DNA from 3 places in the Pseudomonas sp. XP2 genome. Region 2 is predicted to be linked to each of the others. Evidence: predicted binding sites of a transcription regulator. Region 2 holds the regulator's gene; each other region holds the start of a gene.

Region 1 (3,274 bases), on a different contig from region 2:
CAGCGCGCCAGGTCGTCGCTGCTGGGCGGTGGCGGCGCCAGCATGTCCGGGTGCGGGCGGCGCTGGTGCCAGGGCCAGATCAGGGCCTCGGCCGGGTGGAACAGGGCATGCCTGGCGTGGCGGCGGGCGCTGGCGGCAGCCTGCTGGTGTACTTGCTGCTGCACATCTTCCAGCGAAGTTTGCAGGTACAGCGCAGTCAGCAGCTGCCAGCGCAGCAGGTGCGGGTTGTCCCAGCCCACTTGCGCCGCCAGCGCAAGGTTGTTGGCCAGCAGCACGGTGTTGGCCGGCTGGTTGAACCAGCGGCGCAGGCCAGGCTCGGCGTCCAGGCGGTGTTGCTGGCTGAGCAGGTCTTCGTCGCGGGCGATGTTGAGCACCAGGGCCAGTTGATCGCGTTCTTCCAGCAGCAGGCGGTAACCTTGTGTCACCCACTGCGGCAGGCGCCAGTACTCCGCCATGGTCTGGCACAGCGCCATGATGCGCACGCCAAACAGCTCATCCTCTACCAGGGCGGCGTCCTCGCCCTTGTGGATAACCCGAAGCTCCCAGGTGTCAAGCAGCTTGGGGTAGGCCAGTGCCAGCGGCCACAGTGGAGACAGGAAAAGCAGGCTTCCCCAGTGAATTTCCTGCCACAGGCGTGCCAGGCGGCTGGCAAACAGGCCGCTGGCCTGCTGCGAAGCGTGTTGGCTGATCAGCTGGAACTGGCTCAGTACGGGCGGTATTTCTTCGACGGGCAGCGCGGGCAGGCGCTTGAGCAGTTGCTCGCTGCGCTCCAGCCCCAGGCGATTCAGGGCCACCTCCAGGCTTTCGGCGGGCTCGGCCTGGCTGGCGTTGGTGGGATGGTTTGCTTCGCGCATCACCGAAAGCACCAGCGCCGGGCTATCTTGCATCAGTTCGGCAATATCGCGCAGCGAGCGGCGGCTGTCGTGAATGGCAGCCATGACCCGGTCGTAGCTGTGCTTCGGCACGGGGATGCGAACACTCTCTAGCAGCTTTACCCAGGCCTCTAGCGTACGCGGGGCCTGAGCGGGCACCTTGGTTTCGATTGGCATTTTGACATCAGTCCGAACTGGCTTTTCGCATTGAGTGGCTATAGTCTGGCGCAGTTCTGCCGATAAGTAGAAGAAGAGTTTTAAAGCTCCCGTCTCTTCCCCTGACCACGACAGCAAGTGCTTTGAACCTATGGCTAAAATTATCGGCATCATCGTCGTATTCGCGAGCGTGCTCGGCGGCTACGTGCTCTCCCACGGCAAGATCGCGGCGCTGATCCAGCCGTTCGAAGTTCTGATCATCGGCGGTGCCGCCTTTGGTGCATTCCTGCAGGCCAACCCTGGCCACATGACCATGCACGTCATCAAGAAGTCGATGAAGATGTTCGGCTCGCGCTTCACCCACGCCTACTACCTGGAGGTACTGGGCCTGGTGTACGAGATCCTCAACAAGAGCCGTCGCGAAGGCATGATGGCCATCGAGGCCGACATCGAGGACGCCGCCGCCAGCCCGATCTTCGCCAAGTACCCGACAGTACTGGCCGATGAGCGCATGACCGCGTTTGTCTGCGACTACCTGCGCATCATGTCCACCGGCAACATGGCCCCGCACGAACTCGAGGGCCTGTTCGACATGGAGCTGCTGAGCATGAAGGAAGAGCTGGAGCACCCGTCCCATGCGGTGACCGGCATCGCTGACGGCATGCCCGGTTTCGGTATTGTCGCGGCGGTACTGGGTATCGTGGTGACCATGGCCTCGCTGGGCGAGGGCGACCAGGCGGCCATCGGCATGCACGTGGGTGCGGCGCTGGTCGGTACCTTCTTCGGTATCCTGGCTGCCTATGGCTTCTTCGGCCCGTTGGCCAAGTGCCTGGAGCACGATGCCAAGGAGGAGCTGAACCTCTACGAATCGATCAAGGCTTCGCTGGTCGCCTCGGCCTCGGGCATGCCGCCTTCGCTGGCCGTCGAGTTCGGGCGCAAGGTGCTGTACCCCATGCACCGCCCAAGTTTCGCCGAGCTGGAACAAGCGGTTCGCGGTCGCTGAGTCATGGAAAACAACCAGCCCATCATCGTCAAGCGCGTCAAACGCTTTGGCGGCGGCCACCACGGCGGCGCCTGGAAAATCGCCTTTGCCGACTTTGCTACGGCAATGATGGCGTTCTTCCTGGTGCTGTGGTTGATGTCCACAGCCACCCCGGAGCAGAAAATCGCCATTGCCGGCTACTTCAAGGACCCGATCGGCTTCTCGGAAAGCGGCACGCCCTATGTCATCGACCTGGGTGGCTCACCTGAACTGGCACCGGAAAAAACCATCAACCCGGAAGTCAAATCCGAGCCGATGCCCGAGTCCACGACCCAGCTGAGCAAGGACCAGGTCGAGACCATGGCCGAGCAGGTCGAGCGCGAGCGCCTGGAGTTGCTGCTGCAGGAGCTGCAGAACAAGGTAGAAGAGAACCCGCAGCTGCAGAAGTTCAAGGACCAGATCCTGTTCGAGATCACCCAGGACGGCCTGCGCATCCAGATCATGGATGCCGAGAACCGGCCGATGTTCGACATCGGTAGCGCCCGCTTGCAGCCGTACTTTGAAGACATCCTGCTGGCCATGGCCGACACCATCAAGGCGGTGCCGAACAAGATCAGCATCAGCGGCCACACCGATGCCAAGCCGTATGCCGGCAGTGGCGAGTTCGGCAACTGGGAGTTGTCGGCCAACCGTGCCAACGCTGCGCGCCGTGCACTGGTAGCCGGTGGTTACCCGGATGGTCAGGTGGCGCGGGTGGTGGGTTATGCCTCGTCGTCGCTGTTTGACCGCAAGGACCCGTTCAACCCGGTCAACCGCCGTATCGATATCATCGTGCTGACCAAGAAGGCCCAGCGCAATATCGAGGGTGAGCAGGGTGCGCCCGAAGCGCCGGCCGCCGACCCTGCTGCACCGCCAGCCACTGGCGCTGCGCCAGGGGCTGGCGTGCCGGATGCCCCAGGGGCAGCGGAACAAGCGCCGATGCAGCCGCGTGAGCTGCGCCAGAAGCTGAACATCTTTGAAGATGGCACGCTGAAGATGGATGAGGCCAAGGAGCAGTAAACGGCTTTTTTTGTGCGGGCGACTGTTCTACACAAAACCTGAACGCTGGCGCGATCAGTGTGGGAGCGGGTTTACCCGCGAAGCATCCAGCGCGGTGGATGGCACCGGCGTTGCCGGTGTTCGCGGCTAAAGCCGCTCCCACAGGGGATCGCGGCAACTTTCATTTCAAGCGTTTCAGTAGCTGTCTTCTGTCAGGCTGGCGATG
Region 2 (3,274 bases):
CGGCATGAATCTGCGGACCTTCACCCCGAGTCGGATGTTTTTCTAGATCTTTTTCTGCGCGCAGTTGATCGTGGTCATGCTGGATACCGGCAAAGCGGTCGACCTGGCTGGCCATCAGCACCAGTTTGAGCAGGTTGCTTTCCACCTCGGTCACCAGCGTGGTGACGCGTTTGATCACCTGCCCGGTCAGGTCCTGATAGTCCTGAGCCAGCAGAATGTCGTTGAGGTGGCCGGCAACCTTGCGGTTACCTTCAGCGCTGTGCGTGAGGAAACTGTCGACGCGTTTGACCAGGTCACGGAACTCCGGCGCTGCCACTTCGCGGCGCATGAAGCGCTGCCAGTCGGTACTCAGGGCCTTCGCTTCGCTGGCCAGGTCGTTGAGCACCGGGGTGCTTTCCTCGACCAGGTCCATGGTGCGGTTGGCCGCACCCTCGGTCAGCTTGACCACGTACGACAGGCGCTCGGTAGCGTCGGTTATCTGCGACACCTCCTCGGCCTGTGGCATGGTCGGGTCGATCTGGAAGCTGACGATAGCGCTGTGCAACTCGCGGGTCAGCTTGCCGACCTCCTGGTACAGGCCACGGTCGCGAGTCTGGTTCAGCTCATGAATCAGCTGTACCGCCTCGCCGAAACGGCCCCGCTCCAGGCTTTCGACCAACTCCTGGGCATGTTTCTTCAGGGTCGATTCGAACTCCCCCAAAGACGTTTGTGATGAATCCATGGCGCGCCCCCTGACGTGACTCAGCCGTTGACGCGTTCGAAGATCTTCTCGATCTTTTCTTTGAGCACCTGGGCGGTGAACGGCTTGACCACATAGCCATTGACGCCGGCCTGGGCCGCTTCGATGATCTGGTCGCGCTTGGCCTCGGCAGTCACCATCAGTACCGGCATGGTTTTCAGCTTTTCACTGGCACGCACTTTACGCAGCAGGTCGATACCGGACATGCCGGGCATGTTCCAGTCGGTCACCAGGAAGTCGTAGTGGCCGTTTTCCAGCATCGGCAGCGCCGTGGTGCCATCGTCGGCTTCTTCGGTGTTGGTGAAGCCCAGGTCACGCAACAGGTTCTTGATGATCCGCCGCATCGTCGAAAAGTCGTCAACGATGAGGATTTTCATGTTCTTGTCCAATTAGACCTCCAAGCAGTCTCAAACGCGCCCGGCCGACCGGGCACGCACTCATTCAATTCGGTACAACGTGGAAAACGCACGTGGAAAACGACTGCAACGACCCCGGGCTCAACGTGCCCGCCATTCCCCCAGGCGGCTACGCAGGCGCGCGGCACATTGGCTGTGCAACTGGCTGACCCGCGATTCGCTGACCCCAAGCACCTCGCCGATTTCCTTGAGGTTCAGCTCTTCGTCGTAGTACAGCGCCAATACCAGGCGCTCACGCTCCGGCAGGTTGGCAATGGCCTCGGTCAGGGCAGCCTGGAAGCGTTCGTCCTCAAGGCCACGTGCAGGTTCGACGTGGCCACTGGCGCCATCCTCATGCAGCCCTTCGTGCTCGCCGTCCTGCAACAGGTCGTCAAAGCTGAACAGGCGGCTGCCCAAGGTATCGTTCAAGATCCCGTAGTAATCATCGAGACTCAACTGGAGTTCGGCAGCAACTTCATGATCTTTAGCGTCTCGACCGGTTCTGGCTTCAACGGCACGCATCGCGTCACTGACCATGCGGGTATTGCGGTGCACTGAACGCGGTGCCCAGTCGCCCTTGCGCACCTCGTCCAGCATGGCCCCGCGGATGCGGATGCCGGCATAGGTTTCAAAGCTGGCGCCTTTGCTGGCGTCATACTTGTTGGCCACTTCAAGCAGGCCGATCATGCCGGCCTGGATCAGGTCCTCGACCTGCACGTTGGCCGGCAACCGCGCCAACAGGTGGTAGGCAATGCGCTTCACCAGCGGGGCGTAGCGTTCGATCAGCTCGTACTGGCCGTCTTTCGCTGCCCGGCTGTACATCTTGAAGCCGCTGGCATTCATAGCACGGGTCCCGCGCTGGTGGGCTGCACCAGACGCTCGACAAAGAACTCCAGGTGACCGCGCGGATTGGCCGGCAGCGGCCAACTGTCAACCTTCTGGGCAATCGCCTTGAAGGCCAGCGCGCACTTGGAGCGTGGGAACGCTTCGTAGACGGCGCGCTGCTTCTGCACCGCCTTGCGCACGCACTCGTCGTACGGCACGGCACCCACGTACTGCAGGGCCACATCGAGGAAGCGGTCGGTGACCTTGGTCAGCTTGGCGAACAGGTTGCGCCCTTCCTGCGGGCTCTGCGCCATGTTGGCCAGCACACGGAAACGATTCATCCCGTAGTCGCGGTTGAGCAGTTTGATCAGGGCGTAGGCATCGGTGATCGAGGTGGGCTCGTCACACACTACCAGCAGCACTTCCTGGGCGGCGCGAACGAAGCTGACCACCGACTCACCAATCCCCGCTGCAGTGTCGATCACCAGCACGTCGAGGTTGTCGCCGACTTCACTGAACGCCTGGATAAGACCGGCATGCTGGGCCGGGGCCAGGTGCACCATGCTCTGGGTGCCCGAGGCTGCGGGGACGATGCGCACGCCGCCAGGGCCCTGCAACATCACGTCACGCAGCTCACAGCGCCCTTCGATGACATCGGCCAGGGTACGTTTGGGGGTAAGGCCCAGCAACACGTCGACGTTGGCCAGGCCCAGGTCGGCGTCCAGCAGCATGACCCTGCGGCCAAGCTCGGCCAGCGCCAGGGACAAGTTCACTGAAACGTTAGTCTTGCCGACGCCACCTTTGCCACCGGTCACGGCGATCACCTGTACGGGATGCATGCTACCCATGTCTGTTCTTTACCTTGTCTCGCTGGGACTCAGGCCACACGTGGGGCAATTCTGCGTACCCCTTGGCATAGCTACTTTGCACACGCTTCATGGTCAACCCGCTCGCCGGGGGTTGTGATAGAGATCAGCGAACATGTCGGCCATGGCCTCTTCGCTGGGCTCGTCCTGCTGCTGCACATTGACCGCACGGGAGACCAGCTGGTGGCCGCGCGGCAGGTGCAGGTCGTCAGGAATGCGCGGGCCATCGGTCAGGTAGGCCACGGGCAGTTCATGACTGATGGCAAGGCTCAGCACATCGCCAAGGCTTGCCGTTTCATCCAGCTTGGTCAGGATGCAACCGGCCAGACCACAACGTTTGTAGCTGTGGTAGGCGGCGGTCAGCACCTGTTTCTGGCTGGTGGTGGCCAGCACCAGGTAATTCTTCGCGGCAATGCCACGCCCGGCCAAGGTTTCCAGCTGCATGCGCA
Region 3 (3,274 bases), on a different contig from region 2:
CGAACCTGGTCGTTGCCTTTGCCAGTAGCGCCATGGGAAATGGCGTCAGCGCCGGTTTCGTTGGCGATTTCGATCAGGCGCTTGGCGATCAGCGGGCGGGCAATGGAAGTACCCAGCAGGTACTCACCTTCGTAGACGGTGTTGGCGCGGAACATCGGGAACACGAAATCACGCACGAACTCTTCGCGCAGATCGTCGATGTAAATCTCTTTAACACCCATTGCCTGGGCCTTGGCACGGGCCGGCTCGACCTCTTCGCCCTGACCCAGGTCAGCGGTGAAGGTCACCACTTCGCAGTTATAGGTATCCTGCAGCCACTTGAGAATCACCGAAGTATCAAGGCCGCCGGAATACGCCAGTACGACCTTTTTTACGTCCGCCATGCCATCACTCCACGGGGTTGTACGGAAAGGGGTCGATTCTAACGGCCTTGCGGAAAAATTTACAGTGGGGCGACAGCTTCTGACGACAAAGCGACAAGAACTGTCGGAAGGGCGACGGGGGTATGCATGACCATCTCACAGGCGCTGGAAATGTCGTGGCAAACACCTGAAGGCCCCCCCCGATCTCAGGGTGCCTTCGCCCCCGGCGCGGCAGCAGCCGGGTTGGCTGGTGCTGGGGCGGCAGGCGCCGCTGGCTCAGCCGGTTTTTCCACAGGTTTCTCAACCACCGAAACCCGATCCAGCTCGATGTTTACCCGGCGATTGCGTGCCCGGTTGGCCGCACTGTTGTTCTTCACCAACGGGTACTGCTCGCCATGGAAGCGCACCGTGATCTGTTCTTCAGTCAATCCATGGGCCTTGAAGTAATCAGCAACAGCCAGCGCACGACGGCGCGACAGGTCTCGGTTGGTCAGGCGGTTGCCACTGTTGTCGGAGTGGCCGTCGAGCTCGATGTGGTTCACCGTCGGGTCAGCTTTGATGTAATCCAGGATCACATCCAGCCGTGCACGCGCCGACGCGTCCAGCTCGGTGCCGCCCCCGGGGAAACCCACCTGGGTCTGGCGCACCTGATCATAATTCATAGGCAGCAGCTTGCCGGCACAGACCAGATAGTCGCTGTAGGCCTTGGCGAAGCTGACCGGCAGAACGCGTACCTCAATTGGCCTTCCGGCCTCACCGGTGTAGTTGCGCACCACTGTGCTACGCCCGTCGAGCAAGCCGTTGATCAGGCGGCTGGCCTGGCCTTGGGAAGAACTGAACAGCACACCGGTGCGGGCCATCCGCACGTTGCCCAGGTTGATATCACCCCGCCCAGGCTGCCACGGCGCCGCCGCCGCCAGCAGGCTGGCTGTACCTGCACCCAGTACATTGTTGTCCGAACGTAGCTGAAAAACGGGCTGTTCACCTGCCCGACGCACGAACTCACCGCTACCAAAACCTTCTATCGGCTGGATCAGACGGCACTCGAACGGGTCGCCCTCGACCTTCCAGGCAATATTTTCCATGCGCGTCTGAAAAGTCAGTGCACCGGCCGGCAGGCTGGCGAACAGGGTCAACAGGGTGAGGTAACGCTGGCGCACGGGCGGCTCCACAAATTCTGACGGCTTACCTGCAGGCTATCGGACGCCGGCCGGAAAACTTGATAGCCGTGCTCGCCCCAGGCTTTTCCGGTAGCATTGGGGCTTGAGTTCGACCCGCCTGGAATCCCCAATGTCCGATCGCCTGACCCTCCTGCGCCCCGACGACTGGCACATCCATCTGCGCGATGGTGCCGTCCTGCCCCACACCGTTGGCGACGTGGCGCGCACTTTTGCCCGTGCCATCATCATGCCAAACCTGGTTCCTCCGGTGCGTAATGCCGACGAGGCCAGTGCCTACCGTGAGCGCATCCTGGCCGCCCGCCCTGCCGGCAGCCGCTTCGAGCCGCTGATGGTGCTGTACCTCACCGACCGCACCAGCCCCGAGGATGTCCGCGCGGCCAAGGCCAGCGGCATCGTGTACGCCGCCAAACTGTACCCGGCCGGCGCCACTACCAACTCCGACTCGGGCGTGACCAGCATCGACAACATCTTCCCGGCCATCGAGGCGCTGGCGGAAGTCGGCATGCCACTGTTGGTGCATGGCGAAGTGACCCGCAGCGAGATCGACGTGTTCGACCGCGAGAAGCGCTTCATTGACGAGCACATGCGTCGTCTGGTCGAGCGCTTCCCGACGCTGAAAGTGGTGTTCGAACACATCACCACCGGCGATGCCGCTCAGTTCGTCACCGAGGCCCCGGCCAACGTCGGCGCGACCATCACTGCACAGCACCTGCTGTACAACCGCAACCACATGCTGGTTGGCGGCATTCGCCCGCACTTCTACTGCCTGCCGATCCTCAAGCGCAACACCCATCAGGTGGCGCTGCTGGACGCGGCCACCAGCGGCAACCCGAAGTTCTTCCTGGGCACCGACTCGGCACCGCACGCCCGTCACGCCAAGGAAGCCGCCTGCGGGTGCGCCGGTTGCTACACCGCATACGCGGCCATCGAAATGTACGCCGAAGCGTTCGAACAGCGTAACGCGCTGGACAAGCTCGAAGGCTTTGCCAGCTTGCACGGTCCTGCCTTCTACGGCCTGCCAGCGAACACCGACACCATTACCCTGGTGCGTGAAGAATGGACCGCCCCGGACAGCCTGCCGTTTGGCGAGCAGACCGTGATCCCGCTGCGCGCCGGTGAAAAACTACGTTGGCGCCTGCTGGAGGAAAACGCGTGAGCGAAGACCTCTACGAAGACGACATGGACACCCAGGGCAGCAGCGGTTCGCGCCACCCGATGGCCGAGCGCTTCCGCGGCTACCTGCCGGTGGTGGTGGATGTGGAGACTGGTGGTTTCAACAGCGCCACCGATGCGCTGCTGGAAATTGCCGCCGTCACGATCGGCATGGACGAGAAAGGCTTCCTGTTCCCCGAGCACACCTACTTCCACCGAGTGGAACCGTTCGAGGGCGCCAATATCGAAGCCGCCGCGCTGGAGTTCACCGGCATCAAGCTGGACCACCCGCTGCGCATGGCTGTTAGCGAGGAAAGCGCGCTGACCGATATCTTCCGCGGTGTACGCAAGGCACTCAAGGCCAATGGCTGCAAGCGGGCGATCCTGGTCGGCCACAACAGCAGCTTCGACCTGGGCTTCCTCAATGCGGCGGTGGCGCGCAACGACCTGAAGCGCAATCCGTTCCACCCGTTTTCGAGCTTCGACACCGCTACCCTCGCGGGCTTGGCGTATGGCCAGACCGTGCTGGCGCGTGCCTGCCAGAGCGCGGACATCGACTTCGACGGGCGTGAGGCGCAC

What was found. Region 2 encodes FliA, which starts transcription of late flagellar genes. Its sites were predicted from a motif close to CTAAAGTTTNNNNNNNNNNNGCCGNTAA; they were not measured.
Region 1: a site for FliA is predicted at 1,088-1,115, ahead of motA (flagellar motor stator protein MotA). Genes of this name have one in related genera too.
Region 3: a site for FliA is predicted at 1,559-1,586, ahead of ACK1VC_RS14355 (flagellar protein MotY). Genes of this name have one in related genera too.

What each region holds. Positions count from the first base shown of each region.
Region 1 covers NZ_JBNRIK010000001.1:281,764-285,037, forward strand. Annotated here, with positions in the region: gene ACK1VC_RS01190 (HDOD domain-containing protein) at 1-1,049, opposite strand, end outside; gene motA (flagellar motor stator protein MotA) at 1,180-2,031, shown strand; gene motB (flagellar motor protein MotB) at 2,035-3,069, shown strand; gene rsgA (small ribosomal subunit biogenesis GTPase RsgA) at 3,244-3,274, opposite strand, start outside.
Region 2 covers NZ_JBNRIK010000007.1:78,984-82,257, reverse strand. Annotated here, with positions in the region: gene ACK1VC_RS10465 (protein phosphatase CheZ) at 1-721, opposite strand, end outside; gene ACK1VC_RS10460 (chemotaxis response regulator CheY) at 742-1,116, opposite strand; gene fliA (RNA polymerase sigma factor FliA) at 1,237-1,977, opposite strand; gene fleN (flagellar synthesis regulator FleN) at 1,974-2,807, opposite strand; gene flhF (flagellar biosynthesis protein FlhF) at 2,901-3,274, opposite strand, start outside.
Region 3 covers NZ_JBNRIK010000011.1:122,900-126,173, reverse strand. Annotated here, with positions in the region: gene ACK1VC_RS14360 (argininosuccinate synthase) at 1-383, opposite strand, end outside; gene ACK1VC_RS14355 (flagellar protein MotY) at 569-1,522, opposite strand; gene pyrC (dihydroorotase) at 1,653-2,699, shown strand; gene rnt (ribonuclease T) at 2,723-3,274, shown strand, end outside.